Regions from separate parts of the Arthrobacter sp. 179 genome, predicted to be linked through region 3. Evidence: riboswitches for the same ligand, from Rfam matches in the RefSeq annotation. Region 3 holds a riboswitch; each other region holds the start of a gene.
The links. A riboswitch is a leader RNA that binds a small molecule or an ion and turns the genes downstream of it on or off. The one in region 3 is predicted to bind S-adenosylmethionine.
Positions count from the first base shown of each region.

Region 1 (5,311 bases), on a different contig from region 3:
TAGATGACCACGCGGTCCCCGACGCCGATGCCCAGGGAGGTCAAGGCGTGGGCCGCCTGGCTGACCATGCCGGTCAGCTCGGCGTAGGTGACACTGCGCCGGTCCCCGGGTTCGCCCTCGAAATGCAGGGCGACCTTCTCCCCCTGGCCGGAGGCGACATGCCGGTCGGCACAGTTCACCGCCGCATTGAGTTTCCCGCCCTCGAACCAGCGTAGTTCGGGGCCCCGGCGGGCCACCGGGTCCACGGCGGTAGTGCTGTGGATCGTATGCCAGGGTTCGGTCCAGTCCAGGCGTGCCGCGGCCTCGGCCCAGAAGTCCAGGCGTGCGGCTTCGGCGTTCAGGACATCGAGCTGGGCGTCGGCAGTGGGGGAGTCCATTGTCGGTACGTTGGTCATGGGTGCTCCAATCGGGTGGGCAGTATGACGCGGGGCCATGTAAGGCTTCCCCGCGGTGGGTAGCGGCCCCCGGGAGATGACCGGTGGGGTCCTAGGCGGAAACCGGGATGGTTTCTTCCGTGGTGGGCAGGTGCTGCCGGCGGGTGGTTCCTACGGTGAGATTGAAGATCGCCAGTGAGTAGAGGGTCACGGCGGTGAAGAGTCCCAGCCCCAGAAGCCCGAAATGTCCCAGCCATTCTCCGAACGTCAGCAGTGCTGCAGCGACCAACGTTCCACCCGCGGTGTAGCGGATGCCGGCCGTTCGTCGTTTTCGATCCGGGGTGGATTCCCAGGGCACGGTCACCAGCGTGACCACGACCATGACTGCAAGGTTGATGCCCATTCCAACCCACACGGGATGGATTCCTGCGAAGAACGTTGTGGCGGACCAGCCCGAGAGCTGGTTCCAGGCAATGCCGGCAAGGAACCCGGAAAGCATGGCTGCATGTACTGCCCGACGGCTGGCCAACGGCCAAAGGAAGACCGCGAGAACCGGCGCCAACGTGGCCCCGTTGCGCAAGGTCCAGGCAAGGACGTTCCACCAGGCAGCCTGCTCGGTGCGAAGGATCCCGTAAAGGATCATCAAGGCCGTCAGGGCAACCAAGGAGTACCGGGTGTAGCGAACCAGATCTTGTTCGGTGGCCTTGGGGCGTAATGCGCTGCCGACATCACGGCCCAGGGACGTGGCTCCGGAAAACTGGCATGGCCCCGCCCAGCCCATGGCGCAGGCCCAGACGCCAAGGAAGAAGAGGCCGACCAGCGGCGCCGGCAGGGTCTCGCTGATGTAATAGGGGACAGCCACGAGGCCAAGTTCCTGGTCGGGAACCGCAATGGCTGCGGAGGTCCCCACCAGGGCACCGAGGACGATGAAGGGGATCCCGAAGAGGGCTGCCGCATACAGGCCCTTCTGGCCGTCACGCGGAGAGCGGCAGGACATGGTCATTTGGAAGGCAGCCTGCGCCAGCGGCACATTGACGATGAATGTCCCAAACCAGGCGACGATGAGGGACAGCCCGGCATTTCCGGGGTCGACCATCGCCGGACGGGTGGCTGCCAATTCCTGCCAACCGCCGGGGCCGGGATTCGACAACACTACGAAGCCCGCGATGACGAGCATGACGACGAAGACCAGGCAGTTCAACGTCTGATTGAATGCCACGGACCTCATGCCGCCCGACCAGAGAAAAACCAACAGAAGCAGCGCGGTCGCAGTGACCGTCCATTGCAGCGGCAAATCGGTGAACGCCGTCAAAGCCGAGGCGAAGGCGATCGTTGTGGCCACCGACCACATGGGGAAAGTGACCGCCGTAATGACGCCCGCGATGGCTTTAGCCGCCCGACCGAACCGATCACCGATGATGCCGGTGACCGTCACGACGAGCTTCTCCCGCAGCGGTTTCACCAGCAACAAGGCGATCAGCAGAATTTGCACCGTTTCGGCCACTCCGTACCAGGCAGCGGAAATCCCGGTCCGATAGCTGAGTTCCATGATGGAAATATATGAAGAGCCCGAGAAGAGCCCCGTGATGCAGAAGGCGACGGTCCAAGGGCTGAAGGAACGGCCGCCATCGAAGAAGCCCTGTCCGCCGGGACGCCCTGCGCGCACGCGGGACCAGCGGCCGCCAAAGAGCAAAAGAGCCGTATAGCCCACGGCTAAGCCGATGGTCCATGCGCCCGCCGATGTCACTGCTCCACCTTTCGGGACCGCGAGTCGAGACCGCGAGAGAGGGCATCCGCGTTGTTGCATTCCCTTTCAGGAGCGTCGACATCGATCAACTCCGCGAAATGCCAGCGGAGATCCACGACAACGCCGGCGGCGCGGATCAGGGTCAGCGCCGGACAACGTGATTCCACGGACGTCGTCAGCTGGTCCAACCGGCTGGCATCTTGTTCTCCGGTCTGGACGTGGACGGCGATCCGGCAGGAATGAAAAAAGGGCTGGACATCGGCGGTACCGGCGAATCCGCGCGTGTCCTGGGTAGCCAGGCAATAGGTCTCGATGGCTTCGAGACCGATCTGCAGTTCCTCGGCGATCTGTTCGACCACCACGCCCAGGCATGCGTTGACTGCGCCGACCATGTATTCCATGGGAGTGGGGGCGGTATCGGTCCCGCCAACGGGTTCGGGCTCGTCCACTTCGAAGCCGAAGGCCCGGATCCGGATCTTCGTCCGCATGGATCCCTGCCACGTCCCTTGGGAACGAATGCGTTTGTCGTGGGCTTTCGGGGAGACGGAGCCCCCGAGGCGGGTCTGCTGTGCGTCGGTCGTACGGGTCGGGGCAATGCTCATGAACTCAGCTCCATCGTTCCTGGCGGAAGCACCTTCGCCGGTGACGGGTTCCGCGGGGTGGCGGGGCCTTGTTCGGCGTGGTTGCTGCGGCGTCACGGAGCCAGATCTCTCGGCCGCTCGGGATGGGTACCTTTCCACTAAAGGCCACCGGCACCAGAAGAAGCAACTTCACACGACGCGTTGCGAAATATTTCATTGATGTTTCCTGCGAGGTGCCCGGATTGAACTTTCGTGTCCAGAACCCGTGCAAATAACGGAAATATTCGATGTTGCTTGGATTGCCTGGGGCTCGGAACCTGGGCTGAAACACCCCGGAAAAGTGGTTTCCGTTGACTCCAACGGTGGCGCTGAGGGCCCATGATGTGGCCCAATGGAGACAACAACCATCCAGAGCGGCCGAGAGATCTGGCTCCGTGACGCCGCAGCAACCCCTTCCCGATCCGTCGGGAGGAAGGTGCTCACGCCGGAACCGATGGAGTGATGTTCTGTGGCTGCCCTGCCGATCGACGAAGTGACCCCGCGACACCTGATCAAACTGACCCCCGGCGTGCCCGCCGACGGACACTACGACGAACTCGCGGCGGTCTTCAGACCCGTGTTCGCCAGCATCGCCGATGGCGCCGCCGACCGAGATGCCCGGCGGATCCTGCCCTTCGAACAGGTCGGCTGGCTCAACCAGGCCCGCTTCGGTGCCCTGCGGGTCCCCCGGGAGGTCGGCGGCTTCGGCGCCTCGCTGGTTGATTCCTTCCGCTTGCTCATCGAGCTGGGGGAGGCCGACTCGCAGATCGCCCAATTGCTGCGGGCCCATATCGGCTTCGTCGAATCGGTGCTGCTGCTCCACGACGAGGCGGTCAAGGCGCGCTGGTTCGCCCGCTTCGTCGCCGGGCAGATCGTCGGCAACGCCTACACCGAGCGCGGCGGCAACGACCTGGGCCACCTGAACACCGCCGTCGAACAGTCCGAGGCCGGCTGGCTGCTCACGGGGCAGAAGTACTACTGCACCGGGACGCTCTTCGCCGACTGGGTGGCGGTCACCGCCATGGCGCCGGCGGTTGAAGGGCGCCACGTCGCGGTGGTGTCCACCCAGCATTCGGGGGTGGTCATCCACGACGATTGGGACGGGTTCGGCCAACAACTCACCGGCACCGGGACCACCGGATTCACCCGGGTTCCCGTGGATACGCTCCTGGACCCCGAGGTGCTGGACGTCCACCCGGAATCGGCCATCTTCCAGTTGGTGCTGCTCGCCGTCCAGGCCGGTATCGCCCGGGCGGTCCTCGCCGACGCCCGCGCCCACACCCAACTGCGTGAACGAGCCTTCACCACCGGAACCGGCGTCCCCTCCCGGCATGAACCCCAGGTCCTGCAGGTCATCGGAGAGATCTCGGCGACCGCCTGTGCCGTGGACGCGATCCTGTTGGCCGCCATCGCCGAACTCGAATCGGTGATCGGCCAACCGGGGCTGAGCCCCGCGGAGCAGTACGCGGTCAGCGAGCTGGCCGCCAACCGGGCCCAGACGAGCATCCAACCACTCGTGCTCGAGGCGACCAGCAAGCTCTTCGACGGCCTCGGCGCCTCGGCGACCTCCACCGCCTGCAACCTGGACCGCCACTGGCGCAACGCGCGCACCATAGCCACCCACAACCCCGCCATGTACAAGTCCCGCATCGTCGGCGACTACGAGGTCAACGCCGCGACGCCGCGCAAACTCGGCGCCGTCGGCGACCTCAAGACCCCTGAAGGAGAAAAATGAGCACCACACCAGCACGCCGCCGGATCCGCCTGAACGCCTTCGACATGAACTGCGTGGTCCACCAATCGCCGGGGCTGTGGCGTCATCCGCAGGACCAGGCGTGGCGCTATAAGGAACTGGGCTACTGGACCGAGCTGGCCAAGACGCTGGAGAAGGGGCTGTTCGACGGGATCTTCATCGCGGACGTCTTGGGCACCTACGACGTCTACGGATCCACCAACTCCACCCCGCTCTCCGCCGGCGCCCAGGTCCCGGTCAACGACCCGTTCCTGCTGGTCTCCGCGATGGCTTCCGTCACCGAGAACCTGGGCTTCGGGGTCACCGCCGGAACCGCCTACGAACACCCCTACCCGTTCGCCCGCCGACTGGCGACCCTGGACCACCTGACCAACGGCCGCCTCGGCTGGAACGTGGTGACCGGATACCTGCCCTCGGCAGCCAGGAACATGGGCCAGGAAGACCAGATGGAACACGACGAACGCTACGACCACGCCGATGAGTACCTCGAAGTGGTCTATAAGCTGCTCGAGGGTTCCTGGGAGGACGACGCCGTTCTCCGCGACCGGGAATCGGGGGTCTACACCGACCCGTCGAAGGTCCACGAGATCGGCCACGAGGGCAAGTACTTCAAGGTCCCGGGCATTGCCATCACCGAACCCTCGGTGCAGCGCACCCCGGTCATCTACCAGGCCGGTGCCTCCCCGCGCGGCCTGGAATTCGCGGGGGCGAACGCCGAATCCGTCTTCGTGAATAGTCCGACCAAAGAAATCCTCACCGACACCGTGCGGAGGATCCGGGACAATGTCGAGGCCGCCGGCCGCGACCGCTACGACGT
Region 1 is NZ_JBQSYU010000010.1:100,404-105,714, reverse strand. Features, by position in the region: gene acs (acetate--CoA ligase) at 1-395, opposite strand, end outside; gene ACT3UE_RS08400 (sodium:solute symporter family protein) at 487-2,181, opposite strand; gene ACT3UE_RS08395 (OsmC family protein) at 2,118-2,723, opposite strand; SAM riboswitch class I at 3,104-3,202, shown strand; gene ACT3UE_RS08390 (acyl-CoA dehydrogenase family protein) at 3,211-4,476, shown strand; gene ACT3UE_RS08385 (LLM class flavin-dependent oxidoreductase) at 4,473-5,311, shown strand, end outside.
Region 1: it holds a riboswitch for S-adenosylmethionine, as region 3 does, so the genes downstream of both, ACT3UE_RS08390 (acyl-CoA dehydrogenase family protein) here and ACT3UE_RS02530 (bifunctional o-acetylhomoserine/o-acetylserine sulfhydrylase) in region 3, are expected to answer to the same signal.

Region 2 (5,311 bases), on a different contig from region 3:
GAAGATCACCGTGGACCGTCGTTCCAAGAAGCCGGTCGCCCTCTCGGGTTCACTGGTGGAGCTGACGAAAACGAACCACGCCGGCGAGACGGTTCCTGCCTTCCCAGCGGATCGGCGCGTGGCACGGGCCGTGAAGAAGGCGGCCGAACAAGCAGAGATCGTCGGCGCAGAACAGGTGGGCCGGATCAGCGCCGACATCCTGCGCGGCGGGAACGAGCCGGGGGCCGACCGCGGCGTCGAATCCTCGATGGGTAATCTCGTGGCGGATATGCAACTGTGGGCGACCTCCAACGAGGATTTCGGCGGCGAACCGGCACAGATCGCCCTGATGAACCCGGGAGGCCTGCGGGCCGACCTGCTGTATGGCACGAACGGGACCGTCACATATAAGGACGTGGCCAACGTCCAACCATTCGGCAACACCTTGTGGACCGAGGACCTCACCGGGGCTCAGTTGAAGACCGTGCTGGAAGAACAGTGGCAGCCCGATGGCTCCAGCCGGCCCAAGCTGCATCTGGGGATCTCCGAAGGCCTGGACTACACCTACACGGAGGATGCGGCCCGCGGCTCACACATCACCTCGATGACCTTCGACGGTGCGGCCATTGCCGACGACGACGTGTTCAAGGTGGTTATGAACTCGTTCCTTGCCGCCGGTGGTGACAACTTCACCACGTTGGCCGAGGGGGCAAACGCGACCGACTCGGGCCAAAGCGACCTGGTCGCTGCCCTGGATTACTTCGAGGCCCACGACGTCGTCGACCCGGCCCCGCTGGGCCGGGCCGTCGCGCAGTAGTCGCAGTGTCCGCGCCGGCCATTCGCCGGCGCGGCCGTTGCCGGCCGCCTTCAGCCCATGCGCGAATTCGCCAGGATGATGCCGATGGGGGCCGATACCAGGATGATCACGATCATCGCCCGGTATCCATAAAGCCACCACCGCTGTTCCGAGGCAGCACCGCGGGCCGCCCAGATGAACAGGCCCATGGCGACGACGATCAGCCCCGCACCAATCCACGTCAGCAACGTCAGGGAGAACATCGAGCCACCCAGTACGGCGATATTGGCGAGGTTGTACGTCAAGACTTCGGCCGAAACGAAGCCCTCCGACGGGGTTTTTACGGCCAACCGGGCCTGGCCCAGGCCCAGCACCACTTGCGCGACACCGACCACCAGCACCAGATAGGCGACCGCCCAGGCGGCCAAATAGGACGGGGAGGCGGCACTGATGGCGGAGAAGAGACCACCGAGCAGCATGCCGAGGCCACCGATGACGAGGAAGGGAGTCGCTGTTCTGTTCACGCCTACAGACTACGGATTCACCGTCTCCCGTGGAACAACCCTCAGGCCCGGTTCTTCAGGGTGTCTTGACGCCGAAACTCCCGCACCCATACGGAGAGCGTGAATCCGGAGCCTGCGACGATGAGCGCGCCGATCACGGGCAGCCACCAGGATTCCCCGAAGAGCCCGAAGACCAACAGCAGTAGACCCACGAGGATCATGGCGCAGTAGGCGGCAATCAGGAGGCGTTGCTGGGTGGAGAAGCGCATACGCGCACCGTACCGCGTATTCGCCGACCTTTCGAGAGGCGGGCAACACCTGAGAGACTCTGCCCATGAGCGTTTCCTTCCAGTGCACGACGTGGACCACCATCCCTCAGGAACACTTATTCGATCTGGCCCGGAACATCGACACCCATCAACAATCGCTGGCGAAGTCCCGGGAGGAGGCCATCGCCGGTGTCACTTCCGGCCTCATCTCACTCGGTGAGAACGTGACATGGCGGGCTTGGCACTTTGGCGTCCCCCTGAAGATGACCAGCCGCATCATGCAGATGGAAGCACCGCACTCCTTCATCGACGAACAGGTCAAGGGCCCGTTCCGCTGGTTTCGTCATATCCATGAGTTCAGCCAGGAGTCGGGGGGAACAACCATGGTTGACCGCGTCGATTTCGCCGCACCGTTCGGCCCTCTCGGTCGTTTGGCAGAGAAGCTCTTCCTGGCCCGTTATCTGCAGAAGCTCATCGAGGAGCGGAACCGCCATCTCAGCGCCGGGCCCGTGGACTAATTAGCGGCCCTGATTGCGCGGATGCTTCCGTGCAACGCGTTCATTTCCGCGCTTATGGTTGCCGGTGATTCGCGCCATGAGTGCCTGCGGTTCTTGTGTTTCGATGTCGGCCAGGAAGCACGTGGCCATCATCCCGCGCAGTGTTGACGCCCGCCGGCCCTGATGGAAGATCACGACGGAACCGCCACGGGCACACGGTTTGTCAGCCCCCTGCCGCACCAGCCGCGTCTCGCACCGCTTCCGGCCACGGCCGCCAGTGCCCATCGGAAGGGAGCATGGCTTCTGCCACCTCCATCCTTCCCTCGGGCACATCCTCGGCATGGATGCACCCGGCTTCTTCCCACCGGCCCGGCTCGGCCAGCCGATAATCGACAGATTGGTCGTCGTTGGGATTAATTCGTTCAAAATAGCCGCCTGAGACGACGGCTCGCACCACGGATTCAAGGTTTTCCAACAGCTCCTGGACATCGTCATCGCAGGCATCGCAACCGCATACCGGATAGTGGGCGTCGTAGAGGGCGCCAGCGTGCAGGAAGATCCCCGGGAACCCGGTGAAGACGAAGGTCAGCGGGGCCGCGAGCAGGTTGGACGGGACGACCCGGACCGCGTGGACGACGTCCTCCGAGGGGAACAGCAGATCGGAAGCAACCTCCGGGTCCCGTTCGGCGACGACGTCAAAGGCGTCCAACAGCCAGTCGAGCTGGGCATCAGCGACCTCATGCAAGGGAGCGAACCGGTGTCGATGGCCCACCGTGGAGTAGGCGCGCGAAGGCGGAGACATCCCTTCCCACCGATGGCCGTAGGCGATCGGGGCGCCCTGTCCATCGCGATGGATCTCCGGGGTGAACTCCGGGCGCCGGTATCCGCTCATGGCCCCACGATAACCGCTGGGATACCCCCTGGCGAGGGGAATCCTGCTGCGGGGATGGCGGGCTCTCCACCCGCGGATGACCCGGCGTATGTCTCCGGATGACGCGACGCGTTTGCCCGATCGGCGTTCCCGCCAGCAGAATCGAACCCAAGAATCAAGAGATCCAACCTGAGGCCCTGGCCGGTTGGACGGCAACCCCCTTCGCCATAGTGGGGTGCCCCAGGTGACGATTCGACGCCGTCCCGACCGGGAGGCGTAAGTATGGCGCAGCGCCACGCTCGCCATGACAGCGAAGGAACGCCATGACCCAGACCCTTGCAGAAACCAGCATTTCCAACCGCGCCGAACGCCTCGATTCCGCGGGATCCGCCTGGGCGGAACGGATCGGTCAGAACACTGCCAGCGCATCGCTGCAGTTCCGCGCGACGGCCGACCCGGTGGGCTCGGTCGGTTCGACCATCCGCGCCGGACGCCACGAATTCACCGTCGACGAACCGGCGGCATTGGCCGGGGACGACGTCGCCGCCAGCCCCGTCGAATACGCCCTCGGGGCGTTGATCTCCTGCCAGGTGGTGGTCTACCGCCTCTATGCTCACCAGCTGGGCATCACGATCGACTCGCTGGACATCTCGGCGGACGCCGACCTGGATGTGCGCGGCCTGTTCGGCATCGAGGACAAGGTCCGCCCGGGATTCGGTGATGTGCGGCTGACCGTGGACGTCTCGGGTCCGGCCACCGAGGAACGCTATGCCGAACTCCAGGCGGCCGTCGACGCCCACTGCCCGGTATTGGACGTCTTCACGAACCCGACCCCGGTGACCACGACCCTGCGGGTCAACTCCTAGAAGGCGGCCAGCAGCCGACTCCCAACAGGACCTCCGAACCGGCTGTACCTGCCGAATTGCACGGTGTTGTCCCTGGGGCTGCGGCTCCTGGTGTCCAGTCACGATCCATGAAGCAGCGATCTCTTGATGTTCATGAAGTGAGCTTCTGTCTAGTTCGACGGTCCAGTGACAACTGTCCGGCTCCCGGCACCGTGATGGCCAAGTTGAAACCGCTGAGCTGTCGTGGATCGGGGTCTTCCCCGAGGACCAGTGCGCCCAGGCCTGCCACTGCCGGCGGCGGGAGCCGTCAGCAGGGCAGTGGCGGTGGCCGGCAGCCTCCAGAGGTCCCCCTGAACCACAAGGTGTAGGCGGGCAATCCTCCGATGCCACCGAGCTAGAGGTAGCCGGTTGCCCCGGCGGCCTCGAGCTAGTCGGGGTGGCTCCGGGGGCCTACCCCACACCAAGGGCAGACACGACGCGACATGGGGAGTCCTCCCCATCGCATGTCAAGGCTCCATCTGGAAGACTACTCCCGATCACCCGAAATACTTTCGATGGAGGAAATTTTGAGCAGCAGCACCCCCAACCCCTATGGCAACCCCGGAGGGGTCACCATGCCCACCCATGGTGAGGCTCCCTTGGACCAGCCGCTCTACGGGGCCAGCTTCGGCCAGGCCATCAAGCGCTTCTTCAAGAAGTATGCGACCTTCTCGGGTCGGGCCAGCCGCAGCGAGTTCTGGTTCTTCGCGCTTTTCAACGCCATCGTCTACACCGTGTTCTACGGCTTGGCGATCGGATTCGGACTGGCCGGCTCCGACCCCGTCACCGGTGAAATGGGTGCCGGCGGGGCCATCCCCTCCTTGGTGATCGGGCTCTATGGGTTGGCCATCATCATCCCGTCCATCGCCCTGAGCGTCCGCCGCCTGCACGACGGCAACTTCAGCGGATTCCTGTACCTGCTGATCCTGGTGCCGATTCTCGGTGGGCTCGTGGTCCTCGTCCTCATGATCATGCCCTCCGTCCCCGAAGGTGCTCGTTTCGACGCCGATGGCGGCGCGGCAGCCTACGGGAACGCCTTTGGCACCTCTGCCGGGTACCCGGGAGCACCGGCTGCCGGCGGCGGTTTCGCGGGCCAGAACCCCCCACAGGGCTACCAGCAGCCCACCGACCCGACCCAGGGCTAGCCAAGCCCCGGCGATGTCCCGGCGGTCCGCCGCCGGGGCATCGGCCCCGCACGCCAGCGCACACCGCCTGGCCTCGACTCCCCCGGAGAACCCCTTGAGCGCTGGTTACCCCAACCCCTACGGCGGCCCCGCGGGATCCGTCGCCCCGTAAAGCAACCCCTCGGGGCGCACCGTCACCTTCGGGGAGGTCCCGGTGGAGCAGCCGCTCTACGGCGCGGATTTCTATCAATCCGTGAAGCGCTTCTTCGGCAAATATGCAACCTTCAGTGGTCGAGCGAGCCGGAGTGAGTACTGGTGGTTCTGCCTCTTCAACAGCATCGTCTATCTCGTCCTCTTCGCCGTGTTCATCGTTCTCGGGGTCGGTGGC
Region 2 is NZ_JBQSYU010000001.1:55,446-60,756, forward strand. Features, by position in the region: gene ACT3UE_RS00285 (bifunctional metallophosphatase/5'-nucleotidase) at 1-796, shown strand, start outside; gene ACT3UE_RS00290 (hypothetical protein) at 847-1,299, opposite strand; gene ACT3UE_RS00295 (hypothetical protein) at 1,341-1,547, opposite strand; gene ACT3UE_RS00300 (SRPBCC family protein) at 1,613-2,065, shown strand; gene ACT3UE_RS00305 (DUF6226 family protein) at 2,268-2,936, opposite strand; SAM riboswitch class IV at 3,089-3,204, shown strand; gene ACT3UE_RS00310 (OsmC family protein) at 3,239-3,781, shown strand; gene ACT3UE_RS00315 (DUF805 domain-containing protein) at 4,327-4,944, shown strand; partial or broken gene ACT3UE_RS00320 (DUF805 domain-containing protein) at 5,177-5,311, shown strand, end outside.
Region 2: it holds a riboswitch for S-adenosylmethionine, as region 3 does, so the genes downstream of both, ACT3UE_RS00310 (OsmC family protein) here and ACT3UE_RS02530 (bifunctional o-acetylhomoserine/o-acetylserine sulfhydrylase) in region 3, are expected to answer to the same signal.

Region 3 (5,311 bases):
GCCAAACGCCCGCAGGCCATGCCCTTTTCCCCGGGCGGGACCCCCCACAGCGTGGGTGCCGGGGATCCGCGCAACGACGCGGACTAGGTTCCCGGGGCGGGGCCCTCAGGCGTAGAACCCCGAACGAAGGACCTGGTTCAACTGTTCGATGTCGGTCAGGAAGCCATCGTGGCCGATCGGTGAATGGATGTACTGGACCTGCGGTGTCTCCGGCAGGGCAGCGGCCAGGCGCTCGGACTGCTGCGGGCCGTAGAGCCGGTCGCTGTCGACGGCGGCGATGAGGAATTCCACCCCGCCGGTCCGGGCCAGGGCGGCCTCGACCCCGCCCCGTCCCCGTCCGACGTCATGCCCCACCAGTGCCTCGGTGAGCACGATGTAGGAGTTCGCGTCGAAGCGGGTCACCAGCTTGCCGGCCTGGTGGTCCAGATAGCTTTCGACCTGGTACCGGCCCCGGTCGAAGCCGGGGCTGCCGAAGGGGTCCTCCTCGGCCTGGCCCTCGTGCCCGAAACGGATCTCCAGTTCCGGCTCGGAACGGTAGGTGATGTGGGCCAGCCGGCGGGCGATCCCCAGCCCCGCGAGGGGGCCGGTGCCACTGCCCCGGGCCACGGTGCCGACGGCGTCGAGGGCGCCGGCCGAGGGCGCCGCTCCGTAGAAGTCGCCACCGGAGAAGTCCGGATCCAGCCGGATGGCCTGCGTCTGGATCTGCCCGAAGGCGATCTGTTCGGCGGAGGCGACCGCGGTGGCCGCAATGACGGCGCACCGGGCCACGCGTTCGGGGTATTCCACCGCCCATTCCAACGCTCGCGCTCCACCGAGGGAACCGCCCAGGACGGAGTGCCAGCGTGAAATGCCCAGGTAGTCGGCCAACCGGGCCTCGGTGCGCACCGAATCCCGCACCGTGGTGAACGGGAACCGGGAGCCCCAGGCCTGCCCGTCGGGGTCGAGGCTGGAGGGCCCGCTGGAGCCATAGCAGCCGCCGACCATGTTCGGGGCCACGACGAAGAACCTGTCGGTATCGATCGTCTTTCCCGGACCCACGAGTCCTTCCCACCAGCCTTCTTCCTGGCTGTGCCCCCGGGAGACATGGGTATCCCCCGTCAGGGCGTGCAGCAACAGCACCGCATTGGAGGCCCGGGCGTCCAGGGTCCCCCAGGTCTCGTAGCCGATCATCACCTCGGGCAGCCAGCCGCCGGTCTCGAAGCGGTAGCCGCCGATGGGCACGCATTTGAGGATGCCGTCACGGATCAACGGCGCCCCGGGGGCCTGACGTCGTTCCCTCACGTCGCCGACGCCCTGGCTCACCGGACGGCCTGGACTTCCGGGGCGGCCTCTGCGGCTTCGTCCCCGGCGGCGGCCGCGGCGGCGAAACCGACCTCGAGGTCGGCGATGATGTCGTCGATGTGCTCGATGCCCACCGACAGGCGCACCAGTCCGGCTCCCACCCCGGCCGCGGCGCGTTCGGCGTCGGAGAGCTGGGAGTGCGTGGTGGAGGCCGGGTGGATCACCAGCGAGCGCACATCGCCGATGTTGGCGACGTTGGAGTGCAGTTCGAGGCCGTCGACGAAGGCCCGGCCGGCCGGTTCGCCGCCGGAGATCTCGAAGGCCAGGACCGCGCCGACGCCCCGCGGGGCGTATTTGCGGCCGAGTTCGTACCAGGGGCTGGAGGGCAGGCCGGCGAAGGCGACGGAGTCGACCTGGGCGTGGGCCTCGAGCCATTCGGCGACCTTCTGCGCGTTGGCCACATGGCGTTCCATGCGCAGGCTCAGGGTTTCCAGGCCCTGGGCGATCAGGAAGGCGTTGAACGGGGAGACCGCCGAACCCAGATCGCGCAACAACTGGACGCGCGCCTTGAGGATGAACGCCAGGTTCGCCCCCAGGGCGCCGTCGACCCCCAGATCGCGGGCGAAGACCAGCCCGTTGTAGGACTCGTCGGGGGTATTGAATTCCGGGAAGCGTTCCGGGTCGGCCGCGAAGTCGAAGTTGCCCGAATCAACGATGGCCCCGGCGACGGAGGTTCCGTGCCCGCCCAGGTACTTCGTGGCCGAGTGCACCACGATGTCGGCACCGAATTCGATGGGGCGGACCAGGTACGGGGTGCCCAGGGTGTTGTCCACGATGAGCGGGACCCCGGCTTCGTGGGCCACCGTGCTGACGCCCTCGATATCCAGGACGTCCTGGCGCGGATTGGAGATGACCTCACCGAAGAATGCCTTGGTGTTCGGTTTCACCGCGGCCCGCCAGGAATCCAGGTGGTCGGGATCCTCCACGAAGGTGACCTCGATGCCGAGGCGCTTCAACGTGTGCTTGAACAGGTTCTGCGTTCCCCCGTAGAGGCTCGGGCTGGCCACGATATGGTCCCCGGCTCCCGCGAGGTTGAGGATCGAAAGCGTGGTCGCCGCCTGGCCCGAGGCCAGCAGCAGGGCCCCGACCCCGCCTTCGAGGTCGGCGATCCGGGTTTCGACGGCTTCCTGCGTCGGGTTGCCGATGCGGGTGTAGATCGGCTCGAGTTCCTTCAGCGCGAAGCGTGCTGCGGCACTCTCGGCGCTGGGGAAGACATACGACGTCGTCTGGTAGATCGGCGGCGCCCGGGCCCCGGTGGTGGGATCCGGTGCCTGTCCGGCGTGGACCTGGCGGGTTTCAAAAGACCATGATGCAGACATTTCTGTCCCCTTCTACGACTCAGGGGCCCCTGTTCCACGGCGGTCCCGGAAGGGAACGCCGGGAGGTGACCCGCGCTTGTCCGTTCTCCTTGTGGAGGCGAACCAGGTCTTCACCCGGGGCACCCCACCGCGAGTGGAGGGTTGCCGGCCAGCAAACCGGGGTTTCGCGCTGGCACTCATGACCTGCCTCCAGTGTTGTGGATCGGGGCGGCCGCCGCAACAACGCGGCGTCAATATGACCGCAGGGCGCAACATTCCTCCCCCTCCCCCGTCCGGTCCCCCTCCTGACGGCCGCGATGGAGGCCCGGGAAACGGGTCGAGGAAAATACGAACCATGGTGATTTAGGGCACCCTAAGTCGAGACGCACCTCACAAAGTGCGATCATGAAGCCATGATGAGGTTGGATCACGTTTCGTACGCATGTGGACCAGACGGGTTGGCCGCGACGGCCGCCCGTGTCGGCAAGACTCTGGGGATCGAGTCCGTCAAGGGAGGCATTCATCCCCGCTTCGGGACCAGGAACGTCATTTTCCCGTTGAAGAACACCCAGTACCTGGAGGTCGTGGAGGTCCTGGACCACCCGTCCTCGGACAAGGCGCCGTTCGGCCAGGCCGTCCGGGCCCGATCGGAGATGGGTGGCGGATGGATGGGTTGGTGCGTCGCCGTTGACGACCTGGCCCCGTTCGAGGAACGTCTGGGCCGGTCATCGGTCCCGGGCAACCGCAAGTTCCCCGACGGCCAAGAACTGACGTGGCAGCAGATCGGCATCAAGGGCCTGATCGCCGACCCGCAGGTGCCCTACATGCTGCGCTGGGATACCGGCACCGAGGACCTGCACCCCTCCCGGGCATTGGATCCGCAGGGGCATATCTCCGGGATCGCGATCGCCGGTTCGGTCGAACGGGTCCGCGAATGGCTGGGCACCCCCTCGGAGTCGCCGTTGGGCGATGTCGAAGTCCAGTGGGAGGCCCCCAATGGCACCCCGGGAATCATGACGGTGACCTTCGAGACCCCCTCGGGGACCATCACCCTCTGATCCGCTCACGGAGGTGGAACACCGAACGACGGCGGCCCGCGGGCCGCCGTCGTTTTCGCTCTGTGCCGTCCCGGATCAGTGCCGCGGCACCGCCGCGAAGGGTCCGTCGGCGGCGAAGACCCGATCGGCGAAGCGATCGCCGATCAGCTGATGCGTTGCGGAATCCGGATGCAGGTTGTCCGGCAGCGGCAGCTCGGCCTCGTCCGGGGCCCCATACAGCTCGAGTCCGTCCAGGAAGTACAGGTTCGCATCGTCCGCCCGGTCTTCGACCAGGGAGCGCATCTCGCGGCGGATGACCTCCAAGGTCAGCCGTCCCGCCGATTCATCCCCTGGGGTCCCCGTCGCGCTGAACTTGACCTGGCTGGTCCCCAGGCTCTCCGGGACGATCGTGCCGGGGCCCGACGTGCTTTCGTGAATCGGGCAGAAGATCGGGGAGATCAACACCAGCGGCGTGGTGGGATGCCCCTCGCGGATGGTGTCAAGGAATCCGTGGATGGCCGGGACCAGGGTCCGCACGCGCATGGCATCCAGGTTCACGATGTTGATGCCGAGTTTGACGCTGATGACGTCCGCTGGCGCATCGCGGATCACCCGCGCCATGAAGGGGTCCACGAAGCAGCTGCCCCCGAAGCCGAGGTTGTGCAGTTCGACCCCGCCCCGGCGGGCTGCCACGGCGGGCCAGATCCCGCTGGGGGATGCCGCGTTCGATCCCTGGCTGATGGAGCTGCCGTGGTGGACCCACAGCGGACGGGTCCGGGGCGCGGGGTGGAGCGGCTTGTCGGAGCAGAGGCTGATCAACTCCAGGGATTCATTGTGGGGGAGGTGGAATTCGAGCGTCTTCTCCGTTGGCGCGAGGCCCTCCACGACGGTTGTGTGGTGGGGCCCGGCCACGTGGTGCATCGAGCCGGCGGCCATGTCGATTTCCACGGCGTCCCCGCCGGTGAGTTCGTCGCCGAGCTGGAGGCTGCCGTCGACGAAGACGTCGATGCGGCCACGGGGCCTTTCGCTCCCCCGGAACGCGGTGTGCGTCGAATGGGAGACGAGCTTGATCCGGGTCGCAGTCGTCCTCACGACAATGCGGACGCCCGCGGGCTGGGATTCACGGTCCATGAGGGTCTGTTCAGGGTATTGCCGGCGCACCCAGGCCGGCAGCCGGTGGATCCGCATCCCGTCGGGGGTCTGCTCGAGTTCGGCGGCGCCCCGGACGAGGTCTGTGGTGAGGTCGGTCGTGATCATCAGTGCTCCTGCTCTGTGGTGGTGGGCCAGCTAGCCAGGGCGCGGTCGAGGGCTTCCAGGGCGCGATGCCAAGACGTCCGGGTCTGCTCGTCGCGGTGCTCGAAGGAGGAGGCCCGTTCCAGGGCCAGGAACCCGTTGACCGTGGCGCCCATGAATCGGGTCGCGTGCACCAGTTCGGTCTCCGGCAGGCGGTAGCCGCGGAGCACCGAGAAGGTGAGGTCAACGAGGCGGATGGCCCCCGCGGAGCGTGCGGTCTTCGGCGTGGCGGGCCGTGCCAGGACGGCCCACCGGCCGGGGTGCTGCCCGGCGAAGTCGCGCTGGGCTTCACCCAGACCCACGAGCGCCTCGTATCCGGAGCGCCCAGCGATCCCCGCGGCC
Region 3 is NZ_JBQSYU010000002.1:203,775-209,085, reverse strand. Features, by position in the region: gene ACT3UE_RS02540 (SGNH/GDSL hydrolase family protein) at 1-87, shown strand, start outside; gene metX (homoserine O-acetyltransferase MetX) at 106-1,281, opposite strand; gene ACT3UE_RS02530 (bifunctional o-acetylhomoserine/o-acetylserine sulfhydrylase) at 1,299-2,660, opposite strand; SAM riboswitch class IV at 2,728-2,844, opposite strand; gene ACT3UE_RS02525 (VOC family protein) at 3,053-3,697, shown strand; gene ACT3UE_RS02520 (GDSL-type esterase/lipase family protein) at 3,773-4,933, opposite strand; gene ACT3UE_RS02515 (TetR/AcrR family transcriptional regulator) at 4,933-5,311, opposite strand, start outside.

Region 4 (5,311 bases), on a different contig from region 3:
GGCGTCCTGCTCGATCGAGCCCGACTCACGCAGATCCGAGACCATCGGCTTCTTATCGGTGCGCTGCTCGGAACCACGGTTGAGCTGCGAGAGGGCGACGACGGGAACATCGAGTTCCTTGGCCAACAGCTTCAGTGCCCGAGAGAACTCCGAGACTTCCTGCTGGCGCGATTCCACGCGTTTGCCCGAACTCATCAGCTGGAGGTAGTCCAGCACCACGAGCTTCAGGTCGTGCCGCTGCTTCAGGCGCCGGCACTTGGCCCGGATCTCCATCAGTGACATGTTCGGGGAGTCGTCGATGAACAACGGCGCCTCGTTCAACCGCCCCATGGTGGTGGCGATCTTGCCCCACTGCTCGTCCTTGATGGTGCCCTTGCGCAGATCCTGCAATCCGATGCTGGCTTCGGCCGACAGCAGACGCATGGCGATCTCGTTGCGCCCCATCTCCAGGGAGAAGACCACGGTGGTCATGTTGTTCTTGATGGATGCCGAACGGGCGATGTCCAGGGCGAAGACCGACTTGCCCACCGCGGGTCGGGCGGCCACCACGACCATCTGTCCTCCGTGGAGGCCCTGGGTCAGTTCGTCGAGTTCATAGAGGCCGGTCGGCACCCCGATCATTCCCTCGCCACGCTGGCCCGCCGATTCGATCTCGTCTACGGTGCCTTCGATGATGTCGCGGAGCGGGACGTAGTCCTCCGAGGTGCGTCGTTCGGCCACCGCGTAGATCTGGGCCTGCGCATCGTTGACGATCGCGTCGACCTCGCCGTCCTGGCTGTAGCCCATCTGCACGATCTTGGTGCCCGCTTCAACCAGCCGGCGTAATACCGCCCGTTCACGGACGATCTCCGCGTAGAACCCGGCGTTGGCCGCGGTCGGCACCGACTGGATCAGTGTGTGCAGGTAGGCGGGTCCTCCGACACGGGAGATCTCCCCGCGTTTGGTCAAGTGGTCGGACACCGTCACCGCGTCGGCGGGTTCGCCCCGGCCATAGAGGTCCACGACGGCCTCGTAGATCGCCTCATGCGCGGGCCGATAGAAATCGACGCCCCGCAGGACCTCGACACAGTCCGCGATGGCATCCTTCGAGAGCATCATGCCACCGAGCACGCTTTGCTCCGCCACGAGGTCCTGGGGCGGGGTCCGCCCCATGTCCGATGAATTCGACGACCCTGATTCGGTGTGCGTGAGCGTCACGTCCGGTTCCTTCCCTCTCAGCGCGGCGCCGGTGATGCGGCGCAGCCACGTCCCTCTAGTATCCCAGTGAATGCGACCCACCGACACAATGGTGCCGCGGGTGACGAACGGGGAATCCAGCCCGGTTGGAGCCGGGGACCCTGTCACCCTATGCCCCCGACGGGCAGAACCAAAGAGAGTTATCCACAGCCCATGTGGAGAACCTGTGGGTGACGCGGCGTGTTGTGTGCACAGTCTGGGGACGGGCTTGTGGATTACTTTTATTTTCCTTCAATAACCCTGCTCTGACTAGGCATTTTACTTGTGGATAACAACTGATGGAAGAAAACTTTTCGTCAACATTCACCCCCTACTTGCAGGTTGCCAAGCAGCACACATGTGTGCAGGCGCCACTTATCCACAAGTTGGCCATGGTTCTCCACAGACACGCCGCCAGCTGTGGGTAGCTTTGACTTTCGCGTCCTCGGGCCGGGCCGGGACATCCATTGCCGTCGCCGAATCGCACTGGCACGCTGGCACGATGTCAGCAGCGAAGACCCGACCGACAGAGGTGGATCCACGTGATTTCCTCGCTGCCATCGAGCACCCCGCGCGGCGGGACGACGCCCACGCACTTCTGTCGATGATGCAGGAAGCCAGCGGTCGGCCCGCGATGATGTGGGGAACCAGCATCGTCGGGTTCGGCTCCTACCATTACCGCTACCCCAGCGGGCGTGAAGGAGATACCCCGGCGATCGGGTGCTCTCCCCGCGCCTCCTCGCTGGCCCTCTACGGGCTGACGGACCCCCCGGCCGCGGCCGGGCTCCCGGCTGGACTCGGCAAGCACCGACTGGGCGCTTCGTGCCTCTACGTCAACAAGTTGGCCGACGTCGGGCTCGGGATCCTGCGTGAACTCATGGATACTGGACACCACCACGTGATGACCGAACTTCACCAGCCCTGAACGGGTCCGGAGCCAAGGCACGTGAAATAATGGAGGAAAGACCGTCGCCCGCGCGGCGGCCCCGAACCCCAGGAGGGGACATGTCTGAAATCAGCGGTTCCGAACTGCTGACGGCGATCGTCGCGATCGTCGTCCTTTTCGCGGTGTTCGGTGCCTTGACCTGGATCTTCAAGACACGACCCTCGGGCCACCCCAGCGATGCCGAGCAATACATCGCCCGCCTCAATGCCACGGCGGCCCACCAACAGCAGATCGACACGGAGAAGGCGGAAAAGCTCCGGGCGGCGACGACGGCTCGGGCGGCCCAGGCCGCCCGCAACTCCCCCGGACGCACCGGCCAGAGCACCGGGTTCGACCTCGAACATCCCCCGGGGATGGCGCCCGGTCCGGGAAACCCCAATTTCGACCGCGTCATGCAGCTGATCAATCAAGGAAACTACGTCGGCGCGGTACGTAAGATCAGGCAGGACACCGGCCTGGGGCTGCTCCAGGCCAAACGATACGTGGACACCCTGCGGGGCATGTAGCCACCCCCCCCCAGCGGTCCTAGACCAGGGCCTCCGCCTGCAACGTGCGGAAGGCCGAACCGTGGAAGACCAACGGGTCATGGGCCCCGTCGTGTCCGGCATGGCCGTGGACCCGCAGGAGGACCACATGGTGGTCCCCGGCGGGGAATTCGCGTTCCACGCTGCAGTCCAACCACAGGGAGGCCTCGTTCAGGAACAGGGCCCCTTCATCGGTGGAGTCCAGCCGCAACCCGGCAAACCGGTCACCCGATTTGGAGGCGATCTGCCGGCAGACCCGCTCATGGGCCTCGCCGAGAACCGACACGCCGATCCGGCCCGCGGCCCGCACGATGGGCCAGGTCCGGGAGCTGTTCTGCACCGCGAACATCACCAACGGAGGGTCCATGGAGACCCCGACGGTGAAGGAGGAGGCGACCAGGCCCTGGGCCTCGCCATCGATGATCGCGCACAGGGCGGCGATTCCCGAAGGGTGGCGCGCGAAGGCCTGGCGGAGTGCGTCGGGTTGAAGATCATGGGACAGTGTCATCTGCTCTGCTTCCGGCGTATGGCACACCGGTGGATCCCGGGATCCACACGGGGTGCGGTACTTGCCGCCCGGGGAGCCGGACGGCCGAATCATCACCTGGAGCACCCCACTACCGTGAGAGGGTTGCCGGCCACCCAGCCAGGGCTTGGAAGGTGGCGCTCTTGATTCATGGTCCACGCTAGGGCCGGTGGGTCCCCGGGGTCAAAGATCTCCGCAATATTTCGCAAGATCGCCTCCCGGGGGCCACAGCCGGAGGCACATGGGCCGCCGACGATGTCGGGCCTTAACGACCGAGGGGCCCTGCGCTTACGCGCAGGGCCCCTCGGGTCCACCGTGGTCGGCTCCACCTCCCGTGGGGAGGGTAGCCGGTTCGCGGTGGTGGCTACTTCTTCGCGGCGACGACCTGCAGGTCGATGGTCGCGGAGACGTCCTCGTGCAGACGGACGGTTGCCTGGTAGTTGCCGGTCGACTTGATGTGCTCGGGGATTTCCACCGTGCGCTTGTCGATCGAGCCGAGGCCGGCGGCCTCGACTGCGTTGGCGATATCGGCGGTCTTGACGGTGCCGAAGAGGCGACCACCCTGGCCGGCCTTGACCGTGATCTTGACCGCCTGGGCGGACAAGTTCTGGGCCAATGCCTGGGCATCCTCGAGGGATGCGATGGCGCGAGCAGTGCGGGCGGCCTTGATGGACTCGACCTGCTTCTCACCACCCTTGCTCCAGAGCAGCGCGAAACCGCGGGGCAGCAGGTAGTTACGTGCGTAACCATCCTTCACCTCGACGACCTCGCCAGCGGTACCAAGACCGGTTACTTCGTGGGTCAGAATCAGCTTTGCCATGGTGTTATCCCTTCCTAGCCGCGGCCAGCGCCGGAGTAAGGCAGCAGGGCAACTTCACGCGCGTTCTTGATGGCCTGGGCGATCTTGCGCTGCTCCTGGACGGAGACGCCTGTCACGCGACGGGCACGGATCTTTCCGCGGTCGGAAATGAACTTGCGCAGCAATGCTACGTCCTTGTAGTCGATGACGGTGATGTCAGCGGCCTTCAAGGGATTGGACTTTGGTTTGGGCTTACGGAGTTCAGCCTTAGCCATCGTGGAGCTCCTTTATCTGGTGGAGCCCGCAGAATTTTTCCGCGGGATGGTGAATAAGAGGTGTTGCTTTAGAAGGGTGGTTCGTCGGACCCGCCGGCATTGCCCCATCCACCGTTATTGGAGGAGGAGGCCCAGGGGTCCTGAGCCGGAGCGTTCCAGGTGCCGCCCTGGTTTCCGCCGGGGTTTCCCCCACCGAATCCAGCGTTGCCGCTCTGGTTTCCGCCACCGAAGTTTCCTCCGGCATTACCGCCGCCGAAGCCGCCACCACCCGAGTTGTTGCGCTGGGTGCGGGTGACCTTGGCGGAAGCGTAGCGAAGCGAGGGGCCGATCTCGTCGGCATCCAGCTCCATGACGGTGCGCTTCTCGCCTTCCTTGGTTTCGAAGGAACGCGACTTCAACCGACCCTGGGCGACGACGCGCATGCCCTTGGTCAGCGTCTCGGCGACATTTTCGGCAGCATCGCGCCACACCGATGCGCGAAGGAACAGCGTTTCGCCGTCCTTCCACTCACTGGTCTGGCGGTCGAAGGTCCGCGGGGTCGAGGCAATGGTGAAGTTCGCCACTGCAGAACCGGACGGGGTGAAACGCAATTCCGGGTCAGCGGTGAGATTTCCGATGACCGTGATGACGGTTTCGCCTGCCATGGTGCCTCCTTGAGTCGGTTTCTACGAAAAGTCGACGCAGACTACTCTGCGACGACCTTCTGGTCTTCCGGGCGGGTGATCTTGGTGCGCAGGATCGTCTCGTTGAGCGAGAGCTGGCGGTCAAGTTCCGCGGAAGTGGCCGGGGTAGCGGTGAAGGTAACCACCGCGTAGATGGCTTCTGCCTTCTTCTTGATCTCGTAGGCCAGCCGGCGGCGGCCCCAGATATCAACATTGTCGACGGTGCCACCATCGTTGCGGACGACATCAAGGAACTTGCCAAGAGTCGGTTCCACGGTACGTTCGTCGACCTCGGGGTCGATCAGTACCATCAGTTCGTATGCACGCATGTGAACCCACCTCCTTTGGGCTAAACGGTCACGGT
Region 4 is NZ_JBQSYU010000001.1:189,825-195,135, forward strand. Features, by position in the region: gene dnaB (replicative DNA helicase) at 1-1,152, opposite strand, end outside; gene ACT3UE_RS00975 (DUF1801 domain-containing protein) at 1,718-2,140, shown strand; gene ACT3UE_RS00980 (hypothetical protein) at 2,221-2,667, shown strand; gene ACT3UE_RS00985 (flavin reductase family protein) at 2,687-3,193, opposite strand; SAM riboswitch class IV at 3,246-3,360, opposite strand; gene rplI (50S ribosomal protein L9) at 3,576-4,031, opposite strand; gene rpsR (30S ribosomal protein S18) at 4,046-4,285, opposite strand; gene ACT3UE_RS01000 (single-stranded DNA-binding protein) at 4,354-4,929, opposite strand; gene rpsF (30S ribosomal protein S6) at 4,971-5,276, opposite strand.
Region 4: it holds a riboswitch for S-adenosylmethionine, as region 3 does, so the genes downstream of both, ACT3UE_RS00985 (flavin reductase family protein) here and ACT3UE_RS02530 (bifunctional o-acetylhomoserine/o-acetylserine sulfhydrylase) in region 3, are expected to answer to the same signal.